DNA from 3 places in the Streptomyces sp. NPDC019443 genome. Region 1 is predicted to be linked to each of the others. Evidence: riboswitches for the same ligand, from Rfam matches in the RefSeq annotation. Region 1 holds a riboswitch; each other region holds the start of a gene.
The links. Region 1 has a riboswitch for thiamine pyrophosphate ahead of ACH492_RS10435 (thiamine ABC transporter substrate binding subunit). Riboswitches for the same ligand answer to the same signal wherever they lie in the genome.
Positions count from the first base shown of each region.

Region 1 (11,535 bases):
AGCCGCCCCGTCCATTACCCGGCGGGGTGATCGACGCTTCCCCCAGCGGGCAGCAAGTGCTCACCCGGCCGGGTCCAGGACCACCACATCGGCGGCGGCGAAGACGACCCCCACCTCGGCCCCTTCATCCGGCGCGTCCCGCAGCGAGCAGTCCGCCTCCAGCGGCGGCCCGTCACAGGGCCGCAGCTGTACGGCGACGTGGTTGCCCCGGAACGTACGCCCCTCGACCGTGCAGGGCAGCCCGTCCGAGGCGTCGGCCAGCCGCACCCCGGCGGGCCGGACCAGCACCTTGCACTCGCCCTGCGGCGAACCCTCCGGCACCGGGATCTTGCCCCACACCGTGTCAGCGGCGGCACCGCTCACCGTCGCCGCCACCACATTGTCGAAGCCGAGGAAGCGGGCCACGAACTCGGAGGCGGGCCGCTCCCAGACCTCCAGCGGCGTACCCGCCTGGGCGATCCGTCCGTCCCGCATGACGACGACGCGGTCGGCGAGCGCGAAGGCCTCGCCCTGGTCGTGGGTGACGGCGAGCACGGTGGTGCCCAACCGCCCGAACAGCCCGCGCAGTTCGACGACGAGACGCTCCCGCAGCCCGCGGTCCAGCTGGCCGAGCGGCTCGTCCAGCATCAGCAGCCGGGGCTCCGGCGCGAGCGCGCGGGCCAGCGCCACCCGCTGCTGCTCCCCGCCGGACAGCGAGGCAACGGCCCGGCGCTGCGCTGCCGGCAGCCCGACGAGCTCCAGCAACTCGTCGACGCGGCGGGCCTGTTCGGCCCGGCCGCTGCCGTGCATCCGCAGCCCGAAGGCGACGTTGCCGCCCACGTCGCGCTGCGGGAAGAGCTGGTGGTCCTGGAACATCAGGCCCACACCGCGCCGGTGCACCGGCACCCCGGCCTGGTCCGCGCCGGACAGCAGCACCCGCCCGGCGTCGGCGGTCTGCAGCCCGGCGACGATCCGCAGCAGCGTTGACTTACCGCTGCCGCTCGGCCCCAGCACGCAGACGATCTCGTGTTCGGCGACCTCCAGATCCACCGAGTCGAGCGCCGCCCGCGCCCCGAACCGTACGGTCACGCCCTCAAGCCGCAGCAACGCCATCAGAACTCTCCGGAGGTCTTGTCGGTACGGATGCGTTCGAGGAGCAGCAGCGCCGCCGCGCACACCACCATCAAGATCGTGCTCAGCGCCATCGCCTGCCCGTAGTTGAGCTCACCAGGCCGGCCGAGAAGCCGGGCCACGGCCACCGGCAGCGTCGGATTGTCGGGCCTGGCGATGAAGACGGTTGCCCCGAACTCGCCTAGCGACACGGCGAATGCGAACCCCGCGGCGATCAGCAGCGCCCGCCGCACCAACGGCAGGTCCACCTCTCGCCACGCACGCAGCGGGGACGCGCCGAGCACCGCCGCGGCCTCGCGCAGTCGGTCGTCCACCGCTCGCAGCACCGGCAGCATGATGCGTACGACGAAGGGCACGCCGACGAGCGCTTGGGCGAGGGGCACCAAAATCCACGACCCACGCAGATCGAGCGGCGGCTTGTCGAGGGTGATGAGGAACCCGAAGCCGACGGTCACCGCGGAGACGCCGAGCGGCAGCATCAGCAGCGCGTCGAAGCCGCGCACCAGTCGGCCTGCCTTCCGGGTGAGCGCGGCCGCAGCGAGGCCGCCGACGGCGAGCGCGATGGCGGTCGCGACGAATGCGTAACTCAAGGAGTTCCACACGGCGTCGATGGGCGGCACGAGGAACGCCCCACCGCTCGCATCGCTGGAGGCGAGCGCCCGGTAGTAGCCGAAGCCATAGCCTCCGGGACCGTCGAAGGAGCGCTCAACCAGGATGCCGAGCGGAGCCAGGACCAGCAGCAGGATCGTGGCGAGCACCGCGCCGAGAAGCGCCCACTGCCCCGCGCCACGCGGTCGGCGCGCGGTCTGCGCCGGGTCCACCAGCTTCAGCGCGGTCTCCCGCCGCCGTACCGTCCGCGCGTGCACGGCGAGGATCGCGCCGACCGCGGCGAACTGCAGCAGCGTGAGCACCGCCGCCGTGGGCAGATCCAGCAGTTGAGCCGTCTGACGGTAGATCTCCACCTCAAGTGTGGAGAAGGCCGGCCCGCCGAGGATCAGTACGACGCCGAAGGAACTGAAGGTGAACAGAAAGACGATCAGGGCGGCCGACGCCACGGCGGGCGCGAGCGCGGGCAGCGTCACCCGCCGCCAGGCCGCGAACCGCCCGGCGCCCAGAACTCGCGCGGCCTCCTCCTGACGCGGGTCGAGTTGCGCCCACAGTCCGCCCACGGTCCGTACGACCACCGCGTAGTTGAAGAAGACATGGGCGAGCAGGATCGCCCAGACGGTCGTGTCGAACCTGACGCCCCACAGCTCGTCGAGCAGACCGCCGCGCCCCAGCAGCGCCAGGAACGCCGTCCCTACGACGACGGTCGGCAGCACGAACGGAACGGTGACCACCGCCCGCAGCAGCCGCTTGCCGGGAAAGTCGAGGCGGGCGAAGACGTACGCGCCGGGCAGCGCGATCAGGAGGGTGAGCGCAGTGGAGGCGAGCGCCTGCCAGATGGTGAACCACAGGACCTGCTGAATGTCGGAACGGCCCAGCACCTCGCCGATCCGCCCGAACTGCCATACCCCGTCGATCTCCAGACCGCGGCCCACGATCGCGACAACGGGATAGGCGAAGAAGACCGCGAAGAACGCGACGGGCCCGGCCATCAGCCCGAGCCGCGCCGCATTCCCGCGGACGGACCTGCTTACTTCAGCACGAGCGAGGACCACGACTGGACCCACTGCTCACGGTTCTTGGCGATCTTGTCGGGCGCGACGGTCTCCGGCTTGTCGACGACCGCGCCGAACTTGGTGAACAGCTCGGGCAGCTTCGCGTCCTTGACCACCGGGTTCACGAACATGTTCAGCGGCATGTCCTCCTGGAACTTCTTGGAGACCAGGAAGTCCAGCAGGGCCTTGCCGCCCGCCTCGTTCTTCGCACCGTCGAGAAGACCCGCGAACTCCGTCTGGCGGAAGCAGGTTCCGGTCGCGACGCCGGTGGGCGCCTCGGTCGGCTGCGGCTTGGCGAAGAGCACCTCGGCGGGCGGGCTGGACGCGTATGAGACGACCAGCGGCCGGTCCGCCTTGGCCTTCTTGCCACCGGCCGAACCGGAGAACTCCTCGTTGTACGCCTGCTCCCAGCCGTCGACGACCTTGACGCCGTTGGCCTTCAGCTTCTTCCAGTAGTCCTGCCAGCCTTCGTCGCCGTACTTACCGACGCTGCCGAGGAGGAAGCCGAGACCGGGCGACGAGGTCGCGACATTCTCGGTGACGAGGAGGTTCTTGTACTCGGGCTTGATCAGATCGTCGAAGGACTGCGGGGGCGCGAGCTTCTTGTCGGCGAAGTACTTCTTGTCGTAGTTGACGCAGATGTCGCCGGTGTCGACGGGCGTGACGCGGTGCTTGTCCTTGTCGAGTTGCGCCTCGTCGGCCACCTGGCCGAGTCCCTTGGCGACGTACGGCGTGAACAGGTCGTTGTCGAGCGCCCGCGAGAGCAGGGTGTTGTCGACGCCGAAGAAGACATCGCCCTGCGGGGATCCCTTGGTGAGGATCTCCTTGTTGAGGGCCGCGCCCGCGTCACCGCTCTTGAGCACCTTGACCGTGTAGCCGGTCTCCTGGGTGAACTCCTTCAGCACGGCCGGGGAGGCGGCGAAGGAGTCATGGCTGACGAGCGTCACGGTCTTGGACTTCGAGCCGCCGGAGGAGGAGTCCTTGGACTCCCCGCCACAGGCCGCGAGGGTCGAGATGCCGAGAGCGGCGGCGACGGCGGTAACCGTCAACTTCTTGGTGGTGCTCACTGAAATTCCTCCTGGAGTGACCAGGAAGAGACGCGGCCCTGCTCACAAAGTGAGCAGGGCGCAACAGCTTGAGTGGTGACCGAACTTCCTACCCAGAATGACCTGGGCAAGGTTCAGAGGGTCTGCGACCGCTGTGCTGTTTCATAGCGGTGGTCGCACTCTCAGCGCTGTGGCGCTCCCCTGTCGGAATATGTAAATGTTCGAGCCAAGATTACCGCTCGGAGGCCGCGAGCTGTCCGCACGCTCCGTCGATCTCCTGGCCACGGGTGTCGCGGACGGTGACGGGCACACCATGGGACGCGATGGCCTCCACGAACGCCTTCTCGTCCTCCGGGCGGGAGGCCGTCCACTTCGATCCCGGCGTCGGGTTGAGCGGGATCAGGTTCACATGGACCCGCTTGCCCTTGAGAAGGCGGCCCAGCAGGTCGCCCCGCCACGCCTGGTCGTTGATGTCCCTGATCAGTGCGTACTCGATGGAGATGCGGCGGCCCGACTTCTCCGCGTACTCCCAGGCGGCGTCCAGCACCTCCCGTACCTTCCAGCGGGTGTTGACCGGGACCAGGGTGTCGCGCAGCTCGTCGTCCGGCGCGTGCAGCGAGACGGCGAGACGGCACTTGAAGCCCTCGTCGGCGAAGCGCAGCATCGCGGGAACCAGGCCGACGGTCGACACAGTGATGCCGCGCTGCGAGAGCCCGAGCCCGTCCGGCTCGGGGTCGGTGAGGCGGCGGATGGAGCCGACGACCCGCTTGTAGTTGGCGAGCGGCTCGCCCATACCCATGAAGACGATGTTGGACAGCCGCGCCGGGCCTCCCGGCACATCACCGTCACGCAGGGCGCGCATGCCGTCGACGATCTGGTGCACGATCTCGGCGGTCGACAGATTGCGGTCGAGCCCCGCCTGCCCGGTGGCGCAGAAGGGGCAGTTCATCCCGCAGCCGGCCTGCGACGAGATGCACATCGTCACCCGGTCCGGGTAGCGCATCAGGACGGATTCGACGAGCGTGCCGTCGTGCAGCCGCCACAGCGTCTTGCGGGTGGTGTCGTCGTCGCACGAGATGTGCCGGACGACCGACATCAGATCGGGCAGCAACTCGGACGCGAGCTTCTCTCGCGCGGCGGCGGGGATGTCGGTCCACTGTGTGGGGTCGTGGGCGTACCGCGCGAAGTAGTGCTGCGAGAGCTGCTTGGCGCGGAACGGCTTCTCGCCGATCGCGGCGACGGCGTCCTTGCGCTCGGCGGGCGTGAGGTCGGCAAGGTGCCGCGGGGGCTTCTTGGCTCCGCGGGGCGCGACGAAAGTGAGTTCTCCGGGCTTGGGCATGGTCCCACCAGTGTCGCAGACCGAATCTCATGACCTGCGGCCGTTGCCGCCCCGGGTGGGCATCGACGGTCGTTGTTGGTCACTGCTGGGCACCTTCGGCCGGCCCACACACGGCCCAGCCGAAGGGCGTTCTGGCTGGCCAGCACGCCAACGGGCAGCGCCGGCGCTACCGCTGAAGCCGTCGACCACGGCATGGCGAACCTCTCCCCCGCTGTGGTCTCTCTGTCGAAACCGGGCAGGAGGGAGCATCAAGGCCGTGAGCGAGTACTTTGGGGCACTCCGACAAAGCTAGCCGCTGCGGCTTTCCACCGCGGCGGCGACATCGTCGAGGTCCTTCGCGATCGCCCTGCTCACGGCCTTGACGCCGAGGCCGCCGAGCAGCTTTGCGAGCAGACCCATGAAGCCGCCGGGCGGGACGGCCGAGAATGTCATCCGCACGGTCGTCGCCTCCGGCCCGGCGGTCAGCAGCGCGAACTCCGACACATAGTGGGTGCCTTGGGAGTCGGCCTCCACCACAAAACGCTCGGGGGGCTCGCTGGCGGTCACACACATCTCCTCGGTGGCCTCCTTCCCCAGCATCCGCCGGGTCTCGCGCCACCGTGTGCCCGCTCCGAAGCCGCCCTCGGTGAGGACCTCGATCCGCTCCACACCGCTCAGCACGCGCTCCGCGCCCTCAAGGTCGGTCAGGGCCTCCCACACCCGCTCGGGAGACGCCCGGATCACGCGCTCGACGACGACAGTCCTGGTTGCCATGGACCCCATGGAACCACCGGGCTGCGTCAGCCGCATGATCGTGGGCGCAGTCAGCGACGCCTCCGTGGCAGAACGTCGACCTCCGCCGGAATGAAGGCTGATGGCCCAGAGACGGCCCAGTGTCCGACGACAGGCCCTCTACCAACTCCAGTGGTGCTGGTAGAGGGCCTGTCGCTGCTCCGAGACTGCAAGTTCTCCGGGCTTGGGCATGGTGATACGAGTGTCGCAGAGATACGAAGAGGGGCCCGCCGCCTGTGAACAACGAGCCCCTAACACGTAAAAGCGCAGGTCAAATGGGTCAGCCGGACCCGACGAAGATCACCATCAGCAGCCATACCACCGGAGCCGTGGGCAGCAGCGAATCCAGCCGGTCCATGATGCCGCCATGACCTGGCAGCAGCGTGCCCATGTCCTTGATGCCCAGGTCCCTCTTGATCATCGACTCGCCCAGGTCGCCGAGCGTGGCGCTGACCGCGACCGCGAAGCCCAGAAGCAGACCCTGCCACCAGGTGCCGTCGTCGATGAGGAACTGCATGCACAGCGCACCCGCGCCCATCGCGAACGCCACCGCGCCGCCGAGGCCCTCGCGGGTCTTCCCCGGGCTGATGCGCGGCGCGAGCTTGTGCTTGCCGAAGCGCCAGCCGACGGCGTACGCACCCGTGTCGCTGACCACGGTCAGCGCCAGGAAGGTGAGCACCCGCCACGGGCCGTCGTCCGCGGTGAGCATCAACGCGACGAAAGTTGCCAGGAAAGGAACGTAGAAAGCTGCGAAGACGCCCGCCGTGACGTCCTTCAGATAGCCCTCGGGAGGCTCCGTCATCCGCCAGACCAGCACCGCGAGCGCCGTGAGCGCCATGGCGACCCAGGCGCCCTCGGCGCCGCGCACATAACCGGCCACAACCATCGCCGCGCCGCCCACCGCGAGCGGCACCAGCGGAGCCTTGATCCGCTTGCGCTCCTCCAGCCGCGAAGTGAGTTCCCACAGTCCGACCACGACGGCGACCGCGATCACGCCGACGAACACGGCCTTGACGATGAAGAGCGACGCGACGATCACAGCGCCGAGACCGACGCCGACCCCTATGGCCGCGCGCAGATCACGGCCGGCCCGTTTCTTCTGCGGCGGCTCGGGTGCCGACGACGGGGTGGGCATGGGCTCCTGCGGAATCTCGTCGCGGAACAGGGGGCCACCCAGCCGAGCGGCCCCCCGGTCGCGGTCGTTGCTGTCGTCGCGGCGATCGCGGTCGTCGCGGTCTTCGGCGTCTCTACCTGCGTCGGGAAAGTCCGGCACGATGGGCATGGGCCGAGTCTGCTGTGCGTCATGCTCATCGTATGCGGGACCCGCCGGGGCAGGCCCCTGGTCGGGCGGTCCCCAGAAACCGGCTCTCGGCGGGGCCCCCCAGGAAGAGTCGTTCATCAGACCTCGAGCAGCTCGGCTTCCTTGTGCTTGAGCAGCTCGTCCACCTGCGAGACGTACTTCGCGGTGGTGTCGTCGAGCTCCTTCTCCCCGCGGCGGCCCTCGTCCTCGCCGACCTCGCCGTCCTTGATCAGCTTGTCGATGGTCTCCTTGGCCTTGCGGCGCACGGAGCGGATCGAGATCTTGGAGTCCTCGGCCTTGGTCTTGGCGACCTTGATGTACTCCTTGCGGCGGTCCTGAGTGAGCTCCGGGAACACCACCCGGATGATATTGCCGTCGTTGCTCGGGTTGACGCCGAGGTCGGAGTCGCGGATCGCCTGCTCGATGTTGCGCAGCGCGCTCTTGTCGAACGGAGTCACCACGGCCATCCGCGCCTCGGGAACCGAGAACGAGGCCAGCTGGTTGATCGGGGTCAGCGCACCGTAGTAGTCCGCCACGATCTTGTTGAACATCGCCGGGTGCGCACGTCCGGTGCGGATCGCGGCGAAGTCATCCTTGGCGACCAGGACGGCCTTCTCCATCTTCTCCTCGGCCTCGAGGAGGGTCTCTTCGATCACCACTTGCTCCTGCGTGTCTTGAGTGGGCCCGGCGTCAAACTGGGCCGGCGGAACCCTGTGTCGCGTCTTCTCCTGCACGGTGTCCGACCGGCAGGACTTTGTCCATCCCTCGAGGGACGTCCCCCGAGGGGCGTCCTCCGAGTCAGGCGCGGGTGCCCTGGTCGCTCACGAGCGTGCCGATCTTCTCACCCTTGACGGCCCGAGCGATATTGCCCTCGGCGAGCAGTTCGAAGACGAGGATCGGAAGGGCGTTGTCGCGGCAGAGCGTGATGGCGGTGGCGTCGGCGACCTTGAGGTTGCGGGAGAGCACCTCGCCGTACTCCAGCGCGTCGAACTTCACCGCGTCGGGGTTGGTCTTGGGGTCGGAGTCGTAGACCCCGTCGACGCCGTTCTTGCCCATCAGCAGGGCCTCGGCGTCGATCTCCAGGGCGCGCTGCGCCGCGGTGGTGTCGGTGGAGAAGTAGGGCATGCCCATACCGGCGCCGAAGATGACGACGCGGCCCTTCTCCAGGTGGCGTACTGCGCGCAGCGGGATGTACGGCTCCGCGACCTGCCCCATGGTGATGGCGGTCTGGACGCGGGAGTCGATGCCCTCCTTCTCCAGGAAGTCCTGGAGGGCGAGGCAGTTCATCACCGTGCCGAGCATGCCCATGTAGTCGGAACGGGCCCGGTCCATGCCGCGCTGCTGGAGCTCGGCCCCGCGGAAGAAGTTGCCGCCACCGATGACGACCGCGATCTGAGCACCGTCGCGGACAACCGCGGCGATCTCGCGCGCCATGGCGTGTACGACGTCGGGGTCTACGCCGAGCCCTCCACCGCCGGCAAAGGCTTCACCGGACAGCTTCAGCATGAAGCGCCCGACCTTCTTGACGTCGTGGTCGCTCTTGTCGTCGGCAGCCTGTTTGGCGTCCGCGCCCTTGTTCATGGAGATCTCCTCGTGCACATACGAAGAAGGCCATTGCCGTGGGTTACTGGTATCCCTGTCGGCAATGGCCTCCTCGTCAGATCTGCGGTCGTCCGGCGCGAGCGCGACCGGCGACTGCGTAAGGAACCCTAGCGGGCTCCCGTGTCGATCGCTTAACGGGTCAGATGCCGACCTTGATGCGCGCGAAGCGCTTCAGCGTGACACCGGCCTCGTCCAGGACCTTCTGGACGGACTTCTTGTTGTCGAGCGCGTACGGCTGGCCCAGGAGGGTGGCCTCCTTGAAGAAGCCGTTGACGCGACCCTCGACGATCTTCGGGAGGGCGGCCTCGGGCTTGCCCTCGGCGCGCGTGGTCTCCTCGGCGACGCGGCGCTCGGCCTCGACGACCTCGGCCGGGACGTCCTCACGGGAGAGGTACTTCGGCGCGAAGGCGGCGATGTGCTGCGCGACGCCCTTGGCGACCTCGGCGTTCTCCTTGTCGAGCTCGACGAGGACGCCGATCTGCGGCGGGAGGTCAGGCATGGTGCGGTGCATGTACGCAGCGACGTACCCACCGGTGAACTGCGCGAAGCGGTCCAGGACGATCTTCTCGCCGAGGTTGGCGTTGGCCTCGTCGACGTACGCCTGGACGGTCTTGCCGGGCTCGATCTCGGAGGCGAGCAGCGCCTCGATGTCGGCCGGGGAGCTCGCGGCGACGTGGGCGGCGAGCGCGGCCGCGACGGCCTGGAACTTGTCACCCTTGGCGACGAAGTCCGTCTCGCACTTCAGCTCGACGAGGACACCGGAGGTGTTGTCGTCCGAGATGAGGGAGACGACGGCGCCGTTCTCGGCGGAGCGGCCCTCGCGCTTGGCGACGCCCTTTTGGCCCTTGATGCGCAGAGCCTCGACGGCCTTGTCGACGTTGCCGTCGGCCTCGTCCAGCGCCTTCTTGCAGTCCATCATGCCGGCGCCGGTGAGCTCACGGAGCTTCTTGACGTCAGCGGCGGTGTAGTTCGCCATGTCCTTGAATCTCTCTCGAAAGTCGAAAGTCGAAGATCTACGGGTGAGCGGCGGGGGCCGGTGCTTGTGACACCGTCCCCCGCCGTCAACTACCGAACCTGAGCGGTCAGGCCTGCTCGGCGTCCGCGGCCGGCTTCTCGTCCTCGGCGGCCGGGGCCTCGGCAGCCGGAGCCTCAGCAGCGGGGGCCTCAGCAGCGGCCTCGGCCGGCTTCTCGGCCTCGGCGGCGGCCGGAGCCTCGGCAGCCTCGTCGGAGTCCGCCTTCTTCTCGCCCTCGAGGAGGTCGCGCTCCCACTCGGCGAGCGGCTCGCCGGCGGCCTTCTCGCCCGGCTTGGAGTCACCGGTGGCGACGCCGGAACGGGCGATGAGGCCCTCGGCGACGGCGTCGGCGATCACGCGGGTGAGCAGGGTGACGGAGCGGATCGCGTCGTCGTTGCCCGGGATCTTGTAGTCGACCTCGTCGGGGTCACAGTTGGTGTCCAGGATCGCGACGACCGGGATGTGGAGCTTGCGCGCCTCACCGACGGCGATGTGCTCCTTCTTGGTGTCGACGATCCAGACGGCGCTGGGCACCTTCTGCATCTCGCGGATACCACCGAGGGTCTTCTCCAGCTTGGCCTTCTCGCGGGAGAGGACCAGGAGCTCCTTCTTGGTGAGGCCGGACGCGGCCACATCCTCGAAGTCGATCTGCTCAAGCTCCTTCAGACGCTGAAGGCGCTTGTAGACGGTGGAGAAGTTGGTGAGCATGCCGCCCAGCCAACGCTGGTTGACGTACGGCATGCCAACGCGCGTCGCCTGCTCGGCGATGGCCTCCTGGGCCTGCTTCTTGGTGCCGACGAACATGATGGAGCCGCCGTGCGCGACGGTCTCCTTGACGAACTCGTAGGCGCGGTCGATGTACGACAGCGACTGGAGCAGGTCGATGATGTAGATGCCGTTGCGCTCCGTGAAGATGAATCGCTTCATCTTCGGGTTCCAACGACGGGTCTGGTGACCGAAGTGGACGCCGCTTTCCAGCAGCTCCCGCATCGTGACGACGGCCATGGCCGTATCTCCTTGGATTCTCGGTTATGTCCTGACGCCCCGACGCGCCGTGCCACAAGGGACCGAGGAGCGCGGCCACCGACCTGAAGAGGGTGTGGTGGCGGGGCGTGCGAAGTCGACCCGGTGACCCGGATCGCCAGAAGAAGTGTACGGGACCGGCGCGGTGCCGGGTGACGGCGCTGTCCACAACCGGTCAGTACTCCACAGATCGGGACCATGATCCACGCGGTTGCGGGGTTCCGCGGGACGGTCTGTGCCATGTACCGCCACATCCGCAGATCCATCCGCAGACTTCTCGTACCCGTAGTCGCCGTTGTCGTTGCCCTTGCCGCTGCCCTGCTCATTGGGGGCGCGCCCCCGGCGTCTGCCCTCGATCGCGACCGGAGCTGGCCGGTGGGTCCGCCGCGGCCCATCGTCGTACGCGGCTGGGAGCCACCGGACTCGGCGTACGGGCCGGGGCACCGCGGCGTGGATCTGGCCGCGCCGCCGGGCACCCCGGTGCGGGCCGCGGCGCCCGGCCGGGTCTCCTTCGCGGGCCGGGTCGCGGGCCGCGGCGTCCTCTCCCTCACCCTCACCGGTACGGGTGAACCGCCGCTGCGCACGACGTACGAACCCGTGCGCCCGCTGCTCCCCGAGGGCACGGAGGTGAGCGCCGGCCAGGTGGTGGCGACCGTCGAGCCGGGCCCTT
Region 1 covers NZ_JBIRYJ010000002.1:890,225-901,759, reverse strand. The annotation lists partial or broken gene ACH492_RS10450 (IS630 family transposase) at 1-2, shown strand, start outside; gene ACH492_RS10445 (ABC transporter ATP-binding protein) at 61-1,092, opposite strand; gene ACH492_RS10440 (ABC transporter permease) at 1,092-2,708, opposite strand; gene ACH492_RS10435 (thiamine ABC transporter substrate binding subunit) at 2,747-3,838, opposite strand; TPP riboswitch at 3,906-4,030, opposite strand; gene rlmN (23S rRNA (adenine(2503)-C(2))-methyltransferase RlmN) at 4,050-5,156, opposite strand; gene ACH492_RS10425 (SRPBCC family protein) at 5,445-5,909, opposite strand; gene ACH492_RS10420 (phosphatidate cytidylyltransferase) at 6,208-7,326, opposite strand; gene frr (ribosome recycling factor) at 7,326-7,883, opposite strand; gene pyrH (UMP kinase) at 8,026-8,808, opposite strand; gene tsf (translation elongation factor Ts) at 8,969-9,805, opposite strand; gene rpsB (30S ribosomal protein S2) at 9,912-10,847, opposite strand; partial or broken gene ACH492_RS10395 (M23 family metallopeptidase) at 11,106-11,535, shown strand, end outside.

Region 2 (5,581 bases), on a different contig from region 1:
CTGAGAACCACGGATGCACGGGCCGTCTGCGCGTGAGCCTCAGTCCGCCAGCGGCAGATACACCCGGTTCCCCGCCTCGGCGAACTCCTGCGACTTCTGGAGCATCCCCTCCGCGACCTCCTCAGCCGACGCGCCGTCAGCCGCAGTCCCGCCGAACCGCTCTGTGATGCTTTGGCTAATCTTCATGCTGCAGAACTTCGGGCCGCACATCGAGCAGAAGTGCGCGGTCTTCGCCGGCTCCGCCGGGAGCGTCTCGTCGTGGAACTCCCGTGCCGTGTCCGGGTCGAGGGCCAGATTGAACTGGTCCTCCCACCGGAACTCGAAGCGCGCGTCGGACAGCGCGTCGTCCCACTCCTGCGCACCCGGGTGCCCCTTGGCGAGATCTGCCGCATGCGCCGCGATCTTGTAGGTGATGACGCCGGTCTTCACGTCATCACGGTTGGGCAGGCCCAGGTGCTCCTTGGGCGTGACATAGCAGAGCATCGCCGTTCCCCACCAGGCAATCATTGCCGCCCCGATGCCGGAGGTGATGTGGTCATACGCCGGGGCCACGTCCGTGGTGAGCGGGCCGAGCGTATAGAAGGGGGCCTCTTCGCAGATCTCCTGCTGGAGGTCGATGTTCTCCTTGATCTTGTGCATCGGGACGTGACCGGGTCCTTCGATCATCGTCTGCACATTGAAACGCTTGGCGATGGAGTTGAGTTCCCCGAGCGTGCGCAACTCCGCGAACTGCGCCTCGTCGTTGGCATCCGCGATCGAGCCGGGCCGCAGACCGTCGCCGAGGGAGTACGTCACGTCGTACGAGGCGAGGATCTCGCAGAGCTCCTCGAAGTTCTCGTACAGGAACGACTCCTTGTGGTGCGCCAGGCACCAGGCCGCCATGATCGAGCCGCCGCGCGAGACGATGCCGGTCTTGCGGCGGGCCGTCAGCGGCACATACCGCAGCAGCACGCCCGCGTGGACCGTCATGTAGTCGACACCCTGCTCGGCCTGCTCGATGACCGTGTCCTTGTAGACCTCCCAGGTCAGGTCCTCGGCCTTGCCGTCGACCTTCTCGAGCGCCTGATAGAGCGGCACGGTGCCGATCGGCACCGGGGAGTTGCGCAGCACCCATTCGCGGGTCGTGTGGATGTTGCGGCCGGTGGAGAGGTCCATGACCGTGTCCGCGCCCCAGCGGGTCGCCCAGGTCATCTTCTCGACCTCCTCCTCGATGGAGGAGGTGACAGCGGAGTTGCCGATGTTGGCGTTGACCTTCACCAGGAACCGCTTGCCGATGATCATCGGCTCGATCTCGGGGTGGTTGACGTTGGCGGGCAGGACGGCCCGGCCCGCGGCGATCTCCTCGCGCACCACCTCGGGCGAGACGTTCTCGCGGATCGCGACGTACTCCATCTCCGGCGTGATCTCGCCACGGCGGGCGTACGCGAGCTGCGACACCGCCTGTCCGGCCCGGCCCCGGCGGGGCTGGCGCGGGCGGCCCGGGAAGACCGCGTCGAGGTTGCGCAGACCGCCCCTCGGCGAGGTGTGCTTGATCCCGTCGTCCTCGGGGCGGACCGGGCGGCCCGCGTACTCCTCGGTGTCGCCGCGGCCGACGATCCAGTTCTCCCGCAGCGGCGGCAGGCCGCGGCGGACGTCGGTCTCGACGGTGGGGTCGGTGTATGGGCCGGACGTGTCGTACAGCGTCACGTCCTTGCCGTTGGTCAGGTGCACCTGGCGGACCGGCACCCGGAGGTCGGGGCGCGAGCCCTCGACGTATCCCTTGTGCCAGCCGATGGACTTGCCGCCCTCGTCGTTCTCATTCGAGGCAGGCGTGCGTGCATCCGATACGGTCATGAGACCTACTCCCTACGCCGGCATTACCCGGTAACAGGTTCGGCGGTCGACGCAGCGGCTTCCGTAAACGGCGTACTGGCTTCGGCCAGTCGGCGAATGCGGAGGTCAGCGCCCTCTCAGCCCGGTGCTCCGAGCTCCCGCGTGTGCAAAGGTGACACCACGCTAGCGTCATTTCTGGCGCGCTGAACAGTGGGCCCCCCTCGTTCTTGCGATGATCGGTCGGTGACCTACTCGCCGACCCCCTCGCCGCAGACGCCCGAACCCCGCGGCCACTCGCACAGCCATGGGCCCGCCGCGCCTGTTTCGCAGCATCTCCGCAAGGTCATCGCCGCGGTGCTGATTCCTTTCGCCACCGCGGTCGTCGTGGGCCTTGTCGTGCTCTGGCCGGGCGGTGCGCCCGGGCATGAGCGCACAGGTGTCGGTTTCGACCGGCAGACCGAGCAGGGCAAGGTGGTGCGGGTCGAGAAGGTCAACTGCAAGGACGTGAACGCCGCGCAGGTACCGCCGACCGGCGACACCTCCACGCCCGAGGGGCGCGAGGCGGTCAATGCCCAGCGAGGCAGCTGTGAAAAGGCGACGATCGAGGTCACCAGCGGCAAGGACAAGGGCCGTACGTTCACCGAGATCGTCCAGCCGGACGCGTCGCGGCAGTTGGACAAGGGGCAGGGCGTGGTGGTGGCGTACGCCCCCGACGCGCCCCGTGACCTGCAGTACTCCGTGACCGATGTGGACCGTGAGCTGCCGATGGTGCTGCTGGCCGGGATCTTCGCGCTCGCAGTGGTGCTGGTGGGACGAATGAAGGGCGTGATGGCGCTGATCGCACTGGCCGTCTCGTTCGCCGTACTGACCCTGTTCATCCTGCCCGCAATCCTGCAGGGCTCGAATCCGCTGATCGTCGCGGTGATCGGGGCGAGCGCCATCATGCTGGTCTCGCTCTATCTGTGCCACGGCCTCACCGCCCGCACCTCGGTCGCGGCCCTCGGCACGCTGATCTCGCTGCTGCTGACCGGGCTGCTCGGCTCACTCTTCATCGGCTGGGCGAGCATGACCGGCAACACCGACGACAACACCGGTCTGATTCACGGTCTGTATCCGAACATCGACATGAGCGGTCTGCTGCTGGCCGGCATCATCATCGGCTCGCTCGGCGTGCTCGACGATGTGACGGTGACCCAGACCTCGGCGGTCTGGGAACTGCGTCAGGCGGACCCGGGCATGGGCCCACGGGCGCTCTACCGGGCCGGGATCAGGATCGGCCGGGACCACATCGCTTCCGTCGTCAACACTCTCGTACTGGCCTACGCGGGCGCCGCGTTGCCGCTGCTGCTGCTCTTCTCGATCGCGCAGAGCAGTGTGGGGACGGTGGCCAACAGCGAGCTGGTGGCGGTGGAAATCGTACGGACCCTGGTGGGGTCGATCGGACTTGTCGCCGCCGTACCGGTGACCACCGCACTCGCGAGCCTGGTGGTCTCCGCCGACCGGCCGGGAATCGCAGCGGCGGACGAATCACCGGCACGGAGTGGATCACCGGTTCGGGGCGGCAGGGGCCGCCGCCGCAAGAAGTAGCGGCGTCGACTGCTCAGCCGGCGTTCTCCTCGGCGAGAATGCGCCCGAGCGCCACGTCCAGATTGTCCTCGAAGTCGGCGAGCGTACGCTCCTGCCCCAGTGGCACCAGCTTGTCGGTGCGGTCGAGGAAGGCCACGAGCGGGGCCCCGCTCACCCGGAACAGCGCCCGGTCGGCGCCGACTTGGAGCCGGATGGTGACGTCGGACAGCCCCTGGAGACCGGTCGGAGCGATGTGCACATCACCGTCGCCGCTCGGCGCATTGATGCCGTCCAGCAGCAACTCGCGCCCGAAGGCCCAGGTCACAGGGGCATCGCCGGGAAGATGGAAGGTCATCCGCACCGCGTACGGATCCCCCGTCTCGTACCGGAGCTCCACCGGGATCCGGAAAGAGAGCTCCTCGGAGACATGGAAACTCATCAGGACCTCGGCCTGGACCGACTCGCGCATCATGTACCCCGCAGCAGATGAAGCAGTGAAGAACTCAGCTGAAAACGGCCAGGAACGATCCCCATGGCCTCTTGACGTAATCGTCCTGTAAGGACTTGTAGATCACAAGGAGTGATTTTTCAGATACTGATAGAGAACGCTATGGAGCCCAGAAGTCCTCCGATCGCGTTACGTAGTTGTTCGACCGCCTCAAACAAGCGTTCTTCCTGGTGGAGCGGGAGCGAAATGCCCATCGCGGCGGCACCGGATCCGGCCGTGATCGGAATGGCGGCACAGACGGTACCGAGCGCGTACTCCTGTCGCTCCACGACCGTTTGCATCCGCTCCTTCGACGCGAGCCGCTCCAGCAGCGCGCGCCGGTCCCTTACGGAACAAGGGGTGACCGGCTGCACGGGGTGGCGGTCCAGATGGTCGCTGCGGCCCTGCTCGTCGAGCTGGCTCAGCAGACACTGGCCGAGCGCATGGGCATGTCCGGTCTCACGGAAGTCGGCCCACTCGGCGACGGCGGGCGCATACGGGGTGTCGGCGACGGCGACGATCTCGATCTCGCCCTCGCGGTAGGCCGCGAAGTAGACCGGGACTCCGATGGCGTCCCGCCAGTGCGCGAGCGAGTCCACGAGCGTGGTGCGACGATTCCGCAGAGCGCCGCCGATCGCGAGCCGCTCGACCGCGTCACCGAGGATGAACACGCCCTTCTCGCGGCGCAGATAGTCCTCGTGCGTCAGGGTGCGCAACAGGTGGTACGCGGTGGGAAGGGGAAGACCCGCCTCGCGCGCGAGCTGCTTCGCGGGGGCCCCGTCCGGATGGGAACTCACGGTCTCCAGCAGCCTCATCGCCCGTTGCACCGAAACGATCAGGGTAGGGGCAGGAGCGTTCGTAGCCGTGGCCAAAGGTCACCCCCAGGCATGGTGACGGGCAGCGCGCCCGCTTGCGGGGGCCGCCCCCGCGGCCCGCCGCGCGTATTTCCCAAAGGCGGATTTTCCATGGGGCGGCAGCGGGGTTGTCACTGTAATGGCCGTTCCCGTGCGGCAGTGGGGGTTTGTCGGGGCGTTCCCCCGCCCGGGCTAACGCCCGGACGGGCACGGGCTACCAGTCGCTTCGTGAGCTCGATGACGACATGAACTTCCGTACGACGAAGACGAGTCCACTGACCAAGGCGACGAAGACAAGGATCTTGAAGAGCAGTCCGATCACAAAGCCGACGACGCTCGTGATCAGTCCTCCGAATACGACAAGGGCGATGACGGGCACCGCGACCCACTTGATCCACCACGGCATCCCCGCGAATACTTCCCGCACAGCCATCGTCCTTACCTCGTTTCATTGGGTTCCTGCCTCGATGCTAGGCGGGAGGGGGTGGTGTGCGGGGCCCGCGAGCCCTCGATCTCCCCTGACCGAACCCCTAGGGATCGGCGGTGCTTCCGGTCAGCTCTCAGGGGGAGAGAAGACCACCATCACCCGCAGATCCTCGGTGATGTGATGGAACTTGTGGGCCACTCCGGCCGGGACGTAGACCACGCTGCCGCGTCCTACCTGCGTCGTCTCCATCCCCACCGTGATGGCGGCGCGGCCGCTGACGACGAAGTAGACCTCGTCCTGGCGGTGGGGCAGCTGCGGGTCCAGCTCGCCGGCGTCCAGTGCGTACAGCCCGACCGACATATTCCGTTCGCGAAGGAACTGCAGATACGCGCCGTCATTGGCGGCGCGCTCCGCCTCCAGCTCGTCCAGTCGGAA
Region 2 covers NZ_JBIRYJ010000009.1:313,838-319,418, reverse strand. The annotation lists gene thiC (phosphomethylpyrimidine synthase ThiC) at 40-1,833, opposite strand; TPP riboswitch at 1,826-1,984, opposite strand; gene ACH492_RS27220 (YibE/F family protein) at 2,056-3,399, shown strand; gene ACH492_RS27215 (SsgA family sporulation/cell division regulator) at 3,413-3,847, opposite strand; gene ACH492_RS27210 (IclR family transcriptional regulator) at 3,967-4,737, opposite strand; gene ACH492_RS27205 (DUF5326 family protein) at 4,934-5,146, opposite strand; gene ACH492_RS27200 (cupin domain-containing protein) at 5,273-5,581, opposite strand, start outside.
Region 2: it holds a riboswitch for thiamine pyrophosphate, as region 1 does, so the genes downstream of both, thiC (phosphomethylpyrimidine synthase ThiC) here and ACH492_RS10435 (thiamine ABC transporter substrate binding subunit) in region 1, are expected to answer to the same signal.

Region 3 (11,535 bases), on a different contig from region 1:
TCTGCTCGGGGGCGAGGTAGGAGACCGTGCCCAGCACCGTGCCGGTGGTGTTGGTGACCGAGCCCACGGCTCGTACGAGACCGAAGTCGGCGACCTTGACCCGGCCGTCGTCCCCTATCAGCACGTTCTCCGGCTTCATGTCCCGGTGGACGAACCCGGCCCGGTGCGCCGCGCCGAGCGCCGCCAGCACGGGCTCCAGAATGTCGAGCGCGGCCCGCGGCTGGAGCGCCCCGCGCTCGCGCAGCACGTCGCGCAGGGTGCAGCCCGCGACGTACTCCATGGCCAGATAGACGTACGCGCCCTCGGCGCCCTGGTCGAAGACCGCCACCACATTGGGGTGGGCGAGACGCGCCACGGATTTGGCCTCGCGGATGAAGCGCTCCACGAAGGAGGCGTCGGTGGCGAGGGCCGGGTGCATCACCTTGAGCGCGAGCACCCGGTCGAGTCGGGTGTCGACGGCCCGGTAGACCGTGGCCATACCGCCGACGGCGATGCGCGCGTCGACGCGGTAGCGGCCGTCGAGCACCTGCCCGACGAGGGGGTCCTTGAGGGTCGTATCCACGCTGGTGATTCTACGAGCCACCGGTGACACGGCTGACGACTCGGGGCGGGACTGGAGCCGAGCTGTAACGCTGCGCGGGCCTACGCCGGGGGCTCCGCCCCCGGGACCCCCGCGCCTCAATCTCCCCCAGACTTCGTCCGGGGGGACTCCCACGGGGCTTGAATTTTCTGCTGGTCGGCCTGAATCCTCGGGTCGACCGGCGGAAATCAAGCCCGTCCGGCGATTGAGGACAGCGCCCGAAGGGCGTCCGGGGTCTGGGGCGGAGCCCCCAGGCGGCGGAGCCGTAAATCGATGCAGCGGGTAGGGGACTGGCTCCGCGCTCCGGTCAGAACGCGGGCCGCTCCGGGTCGAGGACCGCGCGGCCCTCGTGAGGGGACGACGCCTCGGCGAAGTGCCGACGCGGAATGCGCCCCGCCCGACGCGCCAGCCGCCCCGCCTCCACCGCATGCCGCATCGCCTCCGCCATCAGCACCGGCTCCTGCGCGCGAGTGACCGCCGACGCCAGCATCACCGCCGCGCAGCCCAGCTCCATCGCCAGGGCCGCGTCGGAGGCCGTGCCCGCGCCCGCGTCCAGCACGACCGGCACGCGCGCGTGCTCGACGATCAGCTGGAAGTTGTGCGGATTACGGATGCCGAGACCGGAGCCGATCGGCGAACCCAGCGGCATGATCGCCGCGCAGCCCGCGTCCTCCAGCCTCCGGGCGACCACCGGGTCGTCATTGGTGTACGGCAGGACCGTGAAGCCGTCGTCGACCAGCGTCTCGGCCGCATCCAGCAGCTCGATCGGATCGGGCAGCAGGGTGCGCTCGTCCGCGACGACCTCGAGCTTGATCCAGTCGGTGCCGAGGGCCTCGCGTGCGAGCCGGGCGGTCAGCACGGCTTCGCCCGCCGTGAAGCAGCCCGCCGTATTGGGCAGGACGCGGATGTTCAGCTTCTCCAGGACGGACAGCACGGAGCCCTGGACGGTCGGGTCGAGGCGGCGCATCGCGACGGTGGTGAGTTCGGTGCCGCTCGCGACGAGGGAGCGTTCGAGTACGTCGAGGCTGGGTGACCCGCCCGTACCCATGATCAGGCGGGAGTTGAACGTGGTGCCGCCGATGGTGAGACGGTCGTCGGCCATGCCGGTCAGCCTCCCTGTACTGCGGTGAGGACTTCGACGCGGTCGCCGTCGTCGAGGAGGGTGCCGGACCACTGGCTGCGTGGGACGACCGCTTCGTTGACCGCGGCCGCGACCCCGGAAGGGGCGGCGGTGAGGGCCGCCACCAGGGTGTCCAGGGTGGTGCCGGTGGCGAGCTCACGGGACTCGCCGTTGACGGAGACGTTCAGGACATTCATGCGGGCTGCTCCTGGGGCACGGGGGAGAAGCGGCGAGGAGTGAAGGGGAGGGCCTCGTCCGGCAGCTCGCCGGTGACCAGCACGGCGGCCATCACATCGCCGGTCACGGGCGTGAGGAGCACGCCGTTGCGGTGATGGCCGGTGGCCACGTGCAGGCCGGGCAGGGCGGTCGGGCCCAGCAGCGGGGCGTTGTCCGGGGAGCCGGGGCGCAGACCCGCGCGGGTCTCGGTGAGCGGCAGCTCCGTGATGCCGGGCACCAGCTCGTGCGCGTCGCGCAGCAGCTCGTACACCCCGCCGGCGGTGACCGTGGTGTCCCAGCCCAGTTCCTCGCTGGTCGCGCCGACGACCAGCTCGCCGTTCGCGCGCGGCACCAGATAGACGTGGCTGCCGCGTACCACGGCCCGTACGGTCCGGGAGAGGAAGGGTGCGTACGCAGGCGGCACGGTGAGCCGCAGAACCTGGCCCTTCACCGGCCGTACCGGAGGCAGCACATCCGCCGGCACACCGTCGAGACTGCCGCTCAGTGAGCCGCCCGCGAGGACGACCTGGTCCGCGGTGAGCTCGCCGGCGTCCCTCAGCACTGCTCCGGCCGCCCGGTCTCGAACCACCGAAAGACGCTCCGCCCAGCCGCGGTGGAAGACCACCCCTGCCCGCTCGCAGGCCGTCACCAGCGCCGCGGCCAGCCGCCGCGGATCGACCTGGTGATCGCCGTCGACTCGCAGGCCCCCGCGTACGCCCGGCGCGAGCATCGGCTCCAGACGGCGGCATTCACGCCCGGCCAGCCACTCCGACTCCAGGCCGGACCGGCGCTGCAGGGCGTGCAGTTCACGCAGGTGCGCGCGGTCGTCGGCGTCGAGCGCGACGGCCAGCGTGCCGCATGCGCGGTAGCCGACATGCTGCCCGCTCGCCTCCTCGAGCTCGGCGACGAACGCCGGATAGCGCCGGGCGGACTCCACGTTGAGGCCGAGCAGCGTCTGCTCGCCGTAGTGCAGCTCGGTGACGGCGGCGAGCATGCCCGCCGCGACCTGTGCCGCCCCGCCGCCCGGCTCCGGATCGACGACGGCGACGCGCAGTCCGCGCTGCGCCGCACGCCAGGCCGTGACCAGGCCGATGATTCCGCCCCCGACGACGAGGACATCTGATGTACGAGACATGGGCGTCCAGCCCCTCCCTTCGCCGGCATGACCCGGATCAGGTTCGTACGGTCGGAGGCCGTCCAGCCTCCCTCTCAGCCCGGTGCGCCGGGCTCCCGCGAGTGCCTTACGGTGGCCACCCTAACCCCAGCCCTCAACTCGCAGTAAGGGAGCAGCAGCTGTGGCACGGTCGCTCGACGGACTCGTACTCTCGCCGGTCGCCGACCAGGCTCCGGGCCAGGTGGGGACCCGCACCCGGTTCACGTACCACGAGCGGGACGGCCGGATCTGGGCCGAGTACGAGGGCGGCGACGTGGTCCGCGGCCACCTCGTGGGGACGCGGGAGGGCGACCGGCTGGACTTCCGGTACGTCCAGCTGAAGACGGACGGCCGGACGGCCTCCGGGCACTGCGTCTCGACGGTGGTCGAGCTCGAGGACGGGCGAGTGCGCCTGGAGGAGACGTGGGAGTGGGAGTCTCAGGAGGGCAGCGGGACGAGCGTTGTCGAGCAGCCGGTTACCTGACGGGCTGTCAGATGCGTAAGGTTGTCGGGTGAGCGAGCAGCAGACAGCACAGGGCGTGCGGCGCGTGGTCGTCGTCGGCGCGGGGATGGCCGGCGTGCAGACCGCCGTGGCCCTGCGCGAACAGGGGTTCCCGGGCCCGGTCACAGTGATCGGCGCCGAGCCCCACCAGCCGTACGACAGGCCCCCGCTCTCCAAGGCGATCCTGCTCGGCAAGGCGGAGGGGTCGGCCTTCGAGCTCGACTTCGAGGCGCTGGACATCGGACTGCGGCTGGGCTGCGAGGTGACCGGCGTACGCCCGCAGGCGCACGAGCTGGACACCGAGGCAGGGCCCGTCCCGTACGACGTCCTCGTCATCGCCAGCGGCGCGGAGCCGATCACGCTGCCCGGCGCCGAAGGCGTCCCGGGCGTCCATCTGCTGCGCACCCTCGACGACGCCGCCCGGCTGCGCCCCGTCCTCGTGCGGCAGCACGACATCGTGGTCGTCGGCGCGGGCTGGATCGGCGCGGAGTTCGCGACAGCCGCCCGCGAGACGGGCTGCTCGGTCACCGTCGTCGAGGCCGCCGACCGCCCCCTCGCGTACGCCCTGCCCGCCGAGGTCGCCGCCCCGATGGCCGACTGGTACGCGGAGTACGGCGTCGAACTTCTCACCCACGCGCGCGTGGCCGACGTCGAGCCCGGCACGGTGATCCTCGCGGACGGCCGGCAGCTCCCGGCCGGGGCGGTGGTCGTCGGCATCGGCGCACGCCCCGCCACCGGCTGGCTCGCCGACTCGGGCATCGCGCTGGGCCCGGACGGAGCAATCACCGCCGACGAGCATCTGCGCACCTCGCTGCCCGATGTGTACGCCGTCGGGGACTGCGCCTCCTTCCCGTCCGGCCGCTACGGCGAGCGGCTGCTCGTGCACCACTGGGACAACGCCCTGCACGGGCCGCGCACGGTCGCCGCCAATGTCGTCGCGGGCGCACTGGGGCAGCCGCTGGAGGTCTACGACCCGGTGCCGTACTTCTGGTCCGAGCAGTTCGGGCGCTTTGTGCAGTACGCGGGCCATCACCCGGCCGCCGACACGAGGGTGTGGCGGGGCAATCCGGCGGACGCCACGTGGTCGGTGCTGTGGCTGCGTGAGGGCGCGCTGGTCGCGCTCCTCGCCGTCGGCAGGGCCCGCGATCTGGCGCAGGGGCGCAAGCTCATCCTGGCCGGCGCGCGGCTGGATCCGGATCTCGCCGCCGACCCCTCCGTCCCTCTGAAGGCGGCGGCTGTCCAGGGCTGAATGCGGGCTGCTGTCCGGGGTCCGGCTACCGACTGTCAGTCTGGGATGGCACGCTTGTCCTGTGACCGAGATTGACGCAAAGATCGATGCTCTCGTCCCCGCCTGGCTCCACCTTCCCGACATCGCGGAAATGCTCGATGTCGAGGTGACACGCGTACGGCAGCTGGTCAAGGAGGGCCAGCTGATCGCCGTGCGCCGTGGTGAGAACCGCGCGCTTCAGGTGCCTGCCGCCTTCATCGACGGCAACAAGGTGGTCAAGGGTCTCGCCGGGACCCTGACGCTCCTGAAGGACGACGGCTTCACCGACGAAGAGATGCTTGAGTGGCTCTTCACCCCCGACCCGACCCTGCCGGGCACGCCCGCGCAGGCGCTCAGCGAGAATCGCGGCACGGAGGTGAAGCGCCGGGCCCAGGCGCTCGCCGTCTGATGTCCTGAAGACAACACCACGCGGTGTGCGGGCAGGGGGGCCAGTGGCTCCTGCCCGCACACCGCCGACCCACCCGGGGGGAACACCCATGTCCACGGCTCGTGCGCTGCTGTCCGACGCCCGGCTCTATCTGTGCACGGACGCCCGCAAGCAGCAGGGCGACCTCGCCGGGTTCCTCGACGCCGTGCTCTCCTCGGGGATCGACATCGTGCAGCTGCGCGACAAGGGCATGGAGGCCGCCGAGGAGCTGGAGCACCTTCAGGTCTTCGCCGACGCCTGCCGCAGGCACGGCAAGCTGCTCGCCGTGAACGACCGCGCGGATGTGGGCCATGCCATCGGCTCCGACGTGCTGCACCTGGGGCAGGGCGATCTGCCGGTCCCGGCCGCGCGCGCGATCCTCGGAGACGAGGTGCTGATAGGCCGCTCCACGCACGCCGAGTCCGAGGTCGACGCGGCCGTCGCCGAGGAGGGCGTGGACTACTTCTGCACCGGCCCCTGCTGGCCCACCCCGACCAAGCCCGGGCGGTACGCCCCCGGACTCGGCCTCGTGCGGTATGCCGCGGGGCTTGAGACCGGCCGGCCGTGGTTCGCGATCGGCGGGATCGACGCGGGCAACCTCGACGAGGTGCTGGACGCGGGCGCGCGCAGGATCGTCGTCGTGCGGGCGATCACCGAGGCCGACGACCCGGCAGCGGCGACGGCCTCCCTCGCCAAGCGGGTGCGGGAGCGTATTGGATAACTGTCCGAAGGGTGGACAGTAACCCGGCAAATTCGGACATATTTCCTCTGTTCGGTTGGGTGACCGGCGCGCCCTGGATAACCTGCGGGTATGGCCCTCGGTACAGCTTCGACCAGGACGGATCGCGCACGGACCGTGCGCGAGCTTCTTGCAACCGGCAAAACTTCCTACTCCTTCGAGTTCTGGGCGCCCAAGACCGAGAAGGGCGAGCGGAATCTCTGGAATGCGCTCCGCAGGGTCGAGGCGGTCGCCCCCAACTTCGTCTCCGTGACCTATGGAGCCGGCGGCTCGACGCGCGCCGGCACGGTCAAGGCCACCCAGCAGATCGCCGCCGACACCACTTTGACGCCTGTCGCGCACCTCACCGCGGTGGACCACTCCATCGCCGAACTGCGCAACATGATCGGCCAGTACGCCGACGCCGGGATCCGCAATATCCTCGCCGTCCGGGGCGACCCGCCCGGCGACCCGATGGGAGAGTGGGTCAAGCACCCCGAGGGCGTGCGGTACGCCGCCGAGCTGGTCCGGCTGATCAAGGAGTCCGGTGACTTCTGCGTCGGCGTAGCGGCCTTCCCCGAGATGCATCCGCGCTCGGAGGACTGGGACACCGACATCCGGCACTTCGTCGACAAGTGCCGGGCCGGCGCCGACTACGCGATCACGCAGATGTTCTTCAGGCCCGAGGACTATCTGCGGCTGCGCGACCGGGTCGCGGCCACGGGCTGCGAGACCCCGATCATCCCCGAGATCATGCCGGTCACCAGCGTCAAGCAGCTTGAGCGGTTTGCGCAGCTCAGCAATGCCGCGTTCCCGCCGGATCTGAAAGAGAGGATCCTCACCGCCAAGGACGATCCGGCCGCTGTACGCTCCATTGGCATCGAGTTCGCGACGGAGTTCTGCGCAGGACTGCTCTCCGAGGGAGTCCCCGGACTGCACTTCATTACGCTCAACAACTCCACGGCGACGCTTGAAATCTACGAGAATCTCGGACTGCACGAGCAGTCGTGATCGGTCGTACCGGCCCCGACCCGGGGCGACGGCCGTAGGAGAGGGGCGGGCATGGGCTGGACGGTCCTCTATATCGCGTTCGGTGTCGTCGCGCTGTGGCTGCTCGGTGAGGTGCTGCTGCAGTACAAGGCGCGGCTGCGCTGGAGACTTCTCGCCTTCGTCGGATTCCTCGGCGTGGTCTTCGGCGTCCTGCTGCCCTCCGTCGTGGTGATCGCGGTCGGCGCGATCGCCTTCGCCGTCGGCCAGACGTATGTCACGCTCTCCTTCCGCCGCGGCTTCTCCACGGGCTGGGCGCTCGGCGGAAGCCCGGGCGTGAGCCCCCGCCGCAAGTCGGGTGCCAAGTCGGGGGCGGCTTCGCACGAGCCCTCGCTGGAGGTCACCGACCTCTCCTACGAGCCTGCCGCGCCGTACGAGCCCGACCCGTACGAGTCCGGTCCGTACGAGCCCGGTCCGTACCAGCCCGCCGCGTCGGCGCCGCAGCCGGAAGCGGTCTACGAGCCGCAGCCGCTCCCGGACGACACCGGGCAGTACGGCGTGTACAGCGAAGCCGCCTACGCGGCCCAGCAGCAGGACCAGAGTCAGAACTACGCCCGGTACGGCGGCGCGTACGACAGCTACTCCGGCTACGGGCAGCAGCAGCCGGCGGGCCAGGACAGCTACGCCGGGCAGTACGACTACGGCACAGGGCAGCAGCAGCAGTACGCCGCGTACTCCGACCCGTATGTGGGCGGCCAGCAGTACAACACGTACGAGACGTACGACAGTTACGGCGGCCAGCAGCAGTACGCCGACCCGTACGCCCAGAACCAGTACAACGAGACGCCGCCCGGCGGGGTGTGGGTGCCGCAGCAGCGCGACGGCGAGCAGGAGGTGCCGCCGATGCCGCAGGAGCAGCCCTCCCCCTACGGCTACGACACCGGGTACAACGAGCAGCAGTACCGCTACTGACAGCCGGATACCGGCGGCTGGTCACTGACAGCCGGTTACCGGGAGCGGGTTACTGGGAGCCGCGGAAGTCCGCGCCCTCCACGATCAGCCCGGCCACCAGCGCCCCCGACATTCCCGCGTGCGCAAGACCGCCGCCCGGGTGCGCGCGGCCGCCCACCAGATACAGGCCGGGCAGCCGTGTGCTGTTCGCGGGATGCAGATAGCGGCCGCCCTCCCCGGCGAGCGCGGGCGCGGGCAGCGGTCCCGTCTCGGCGGGCGTCAGGGTCTCGTGCCACAGCAGGCGCTCGCGTATCTCCGGTACGGCCGCGGACGCGGCGTCGATCAGCACCTCGGCGTACCTCTCGCGCAGCGACGCATGGGTCCAGTCGACCGGGCTGCCGTGCCCCATGACCGTCGCGGAGAGGGTGACCGCCTCGTGCTCGTCGTCGGGGCGGGTGCGGGGGTCGTCGGGCCGCAGCACGGTGACGGTGGGCCGCTCGGCCGTCTGCCCGCCGAAGACCGCGGCCGCCTCCGCCCCGGCGTCGGGAGAGTGCAGCACGCTCCGGTGGACGGCCGATGCGGGCCGCGCCCCGCGCAGGGCGAGCAGCACGGTGAACCCGCCGGGCAACTGCCCGCCATCGGCGCCCTGTTGAGGCCGTACGTCGCCGTCCCGCCACAGCTCGTGTCCGACGAGATCCGGAGCCTCGGCGCCCGCCACCACATGGTCGGCCTCGGCGACGGTGCCCCCGGCGAGCTCGACCCCCGCCGCCCGCCCGTCCTTCTCGACGATCCGGGTCACCTCGGACCCGAAGACGAACTCCACCCTGCGGGCCAGACATCGCTCGTAGACCGCGCTTGCCAGCTCGCGCATCCCGCCCTCGACGTACCAACTGCCGAAGGTCTGCTCCATGTACGGCAGCAGGGCGGCGCTCGCCGGGGCGTACCGGGGATCCAGGCCGTACGCCAGGGCGTACCCCTCGAACAGCGCCGCAAGCCGCGGTTCCGCAAGCTCCCACGCGGCGACCTCGGAGACCGTGGAGGCCTGCCGGGCGCGCAGCAGCCTGCGCTGGCGCGGAGCTGGATACGGATCGCGCTTCAGCACCTGCCAGTCCGTCCACAGCGGCTCTTCGAGCAGTGGTCGCCGGGAACGGTCCCAGGCGTCCCTGGCCCGCCCGAGGAACGCGCCCCACCGCTCGCCCGCTCCCGCGCCCAGCGCGGCTTCGAGCGCGGTGACGATGCCGGCCCGCGAGGCGTTCGGCAGGGACACCTCGGTGCCGTCGGCGAACACATGACGGCTTGACGGGTCCACCTGGACCAGCCCGACGCACTGCTCCAGCGGCTCCTTGCCGGTCTTGACGAACAAGTCCCGCCAGACGGCGGGCAGATGCAGCAGACCGGGGCCGGTGTCGAAGACGAAGCCGTCGCGCTCGAACCGGCCCACCGCGCCGCCGTAGCTCGCCGAGCGCTCGTACACCGTCACCCGGTGGCCTGCCACGGCCAGCCGGGCGGCAGCCGCCATGGCGCCCATCCCGGCGCCGATCACCGCAATCCGTGCCATGTCCGCGACTTTATCGGCACACCTCGGACCCTCGGATCCCCGGCCGCCTCGCGGCGCTGCCCCGGCGACGACCAGCGCATCGGTCCGAGAGGGAGTACGGACGCGGACGCGATCGTGACCAGTCGGCCTGCCGGGCGGGTGGGGGTGAATACGGACGGCTGAGTATCCGTACCTAGTGGGTGAGATGAGTACGCGCGCGGATGGGGTCTCACCTGCGTAGAAGGAAGAGTGGAGACCACGGAAGGGGCGCGGCGCCGGTACCGCCGGCACGGGGCGGCGGAACGGCGCGGCACCCCCGACGGAACGGGGGCGCACGACGGAGGGCCCGATGACCAGGGTCCTCCGGCACCACGGGGGAACGGGGGAGACGGGGGACACGGGGGAACGGGGGGACACGGGGGTAACACGCCGGTCCGGCGGGGCTCGGGGGGATCGAGCCTCGCCGGACCGGCACTTCTGTGTCGTACGGCCCCTCACGTGGCCGCAGGCGCGGGCCTGCTCGTACCGCCCCTTCAGCGGCCGCTGACGCGGCCGTGCAGCAGCCGCGACAGGGCCGCGTGCACATCGTCGAGCGACCGCTCCGGCTGGAAGGCCTGCCAGTCCAGCGCCGCCACCAGCACCATCCCGACCAGCGCCGCCGCCGTCAGCGGAATGTCGATCTCCTCGCTCAGCTCGCCGTTCTCGACGGCCTCCCGCAGCACCGTCTCGACGACGGCGACCGCCTGCTGCCGTACGACGAGAAGCGTCGACTGCCAGGCCCTGTTGGTGCGCCACAGTTCGGCGACGTACAGCTGGGTGAAGGCCGGATAGCGGTCTATGAAGCCCAGACCGGCCTTGATCATCGCGTCCAGCGCCTCGACCTTGGTGCGGCCGTGCTCCGCAGCCTCGTCGGCGGCGGACTGCAGCGAGGCGGTGAGCAGGCCGACGCCGTACCGCAGCAGCTCCTCGAAGAGCTCGGTCTTGCTCTTGAAGTTGTAGTAGACCGTGCCCTTGGCGACCCCGGCGCGTTCGGCGATCTCGTCCACCGTGGTGGCGGAGAAGCCCTGCTCGGCTATGAGCGTGACCGCGGCCTCGTAGAGCCTTGCCCGGGTCGCCCGGCGTCTGGTGCTGGTGCTGTCCATGGCGTCCATGGTGTCGATTCTCACAGGTCGGCCCGCCTCACAGACTCAGCTCGGGGTGCAGACGGTCGAGCGTCCACACCTGCTTGCGCCGCGCGGACACGGCGGTGAGCGCGATCGCGCCCGCGGTGAAGGCGATCAGCACCGCGCACGCCTGCCAGACCGGGCCGAGTCCGCCGCCCGTGATGAGCCTGCGCAGCGCCTCGACGACGTAACTCATCGGGAGGAAGGGGTGGATGGCGTTGAAGAACCCTGGGCTGGTCTGGACGGGGTAGGTTCCGCCGGCCGAGGTCAGCTGAAGCATCAGGAGGGCGAGCACGAGGATCCGGCCCGCGGCCCCGAAGCGTGCGTTCAGCCACTGGATGATCGCGGCGAAGCAGCAGGTGACGAGGGCGAGGAAGGCCACCGTCCCGGCCGCGTACGCCATCTTCATGCCGAGGCCCCAGTGCAGTACGGACATCAGCGCGGCGACCTGGGCCAGGCCGATCGCGGCGACGGGCAGCCAGCCGGCCACGGCGATCCGCCAGGCGGAGGCGCCGGCGGCGAGGGCCCGCCGGTTCAGTGGCTGGATGATCATGTACGCGACCATCGCGCCCACCCAGAGGGAGAGCGGGATGAAGTACGGGGCGAAACCGGTGCCGTAGTTGGGCGCCTTGTGCAGCGACTGGCTGGCCAGCTTGACGGGGTCGGCCATCACCTCGGTGCGGCGGTCGCGGTCCTTCTTGTCGTAGTCGGGGATCTTGTCCACGCCGTCGTTGAGTCCGCCGGCCAGCTCGGTCGAACCGTCGGCGAGTTTGAAGAGGCCGCCGTCCAGGCTGTTGGCGCCCTTCTTGAGCTTGCCGACGCCGCTGTCGAGATCGGTCGAGCCGGTCTTGGCGCCGCCCAGGCCGGTGTGCAGTTTGTCCGCGCCCTGAGCGACCTTCTTGGCACCCGAGTTG
Region 3 covers NZ_JBIRYJ010000005.1:247,433-258,967, forward strand. The annotation lists gene pknB (Stk1 family PASTA domain-containing Ser/Thr kinase) at 1-562, opposite strand, end outside; gene ACH492_RS18460 (thiazole synthase) at 888-1,682, opposite strand; gene thiS (sulfur carrier protein ThiS) at 1,688-1,897, opposite strand; gene thiO (glycine oxidase ThiO) at 1,894-3,051, opposite strand; TPP riboswitch at 3,049-3,160, opposite strand; gene ACH492_RS18475 (hypothetical protein) at 3,212-3,553, shown strand; gene ACH492_RS18480 (NAD(P)/FAD-dependent oxidoreductase) at 3,639-4,820, shown strand; gene ACH492_RS18485 (Rv2175c family DNA-binding protein) at 4,882-5,247, shown strand; gene thiE (thiamine phosphate synthase) at 5,336-5,986, shown strand; gene metF (methylenetetrahydrofolate reductase [NAD(P)H]) at 6,077-6,994, shown strand; gene ACH492_RS18500 (hypothetical protein) at 7,046-7,942, shown strand; gene ACH492_RS18505 (phytoene desaturase family protein) at 7,992-9,479, opposite strand; gene ACH492_RS18510 (TetR/AcrR family transcriptional regulator) at 9,992-10,600, opposite strand; gene ACH492_RS18515 (YhgE/Pip family protein) at 10,638-11,535, opposite strand, start outside.
Region 3: it holds a riboswitch for thiamine pyrophosphate, as region 1 does, so the genes downstream of both, thiO (glycine oxidase ThiO) here and ACH492_RS10435 (thiamine ABC transporter substrate binding subunit) in region 1, are expected to answer to the same signal.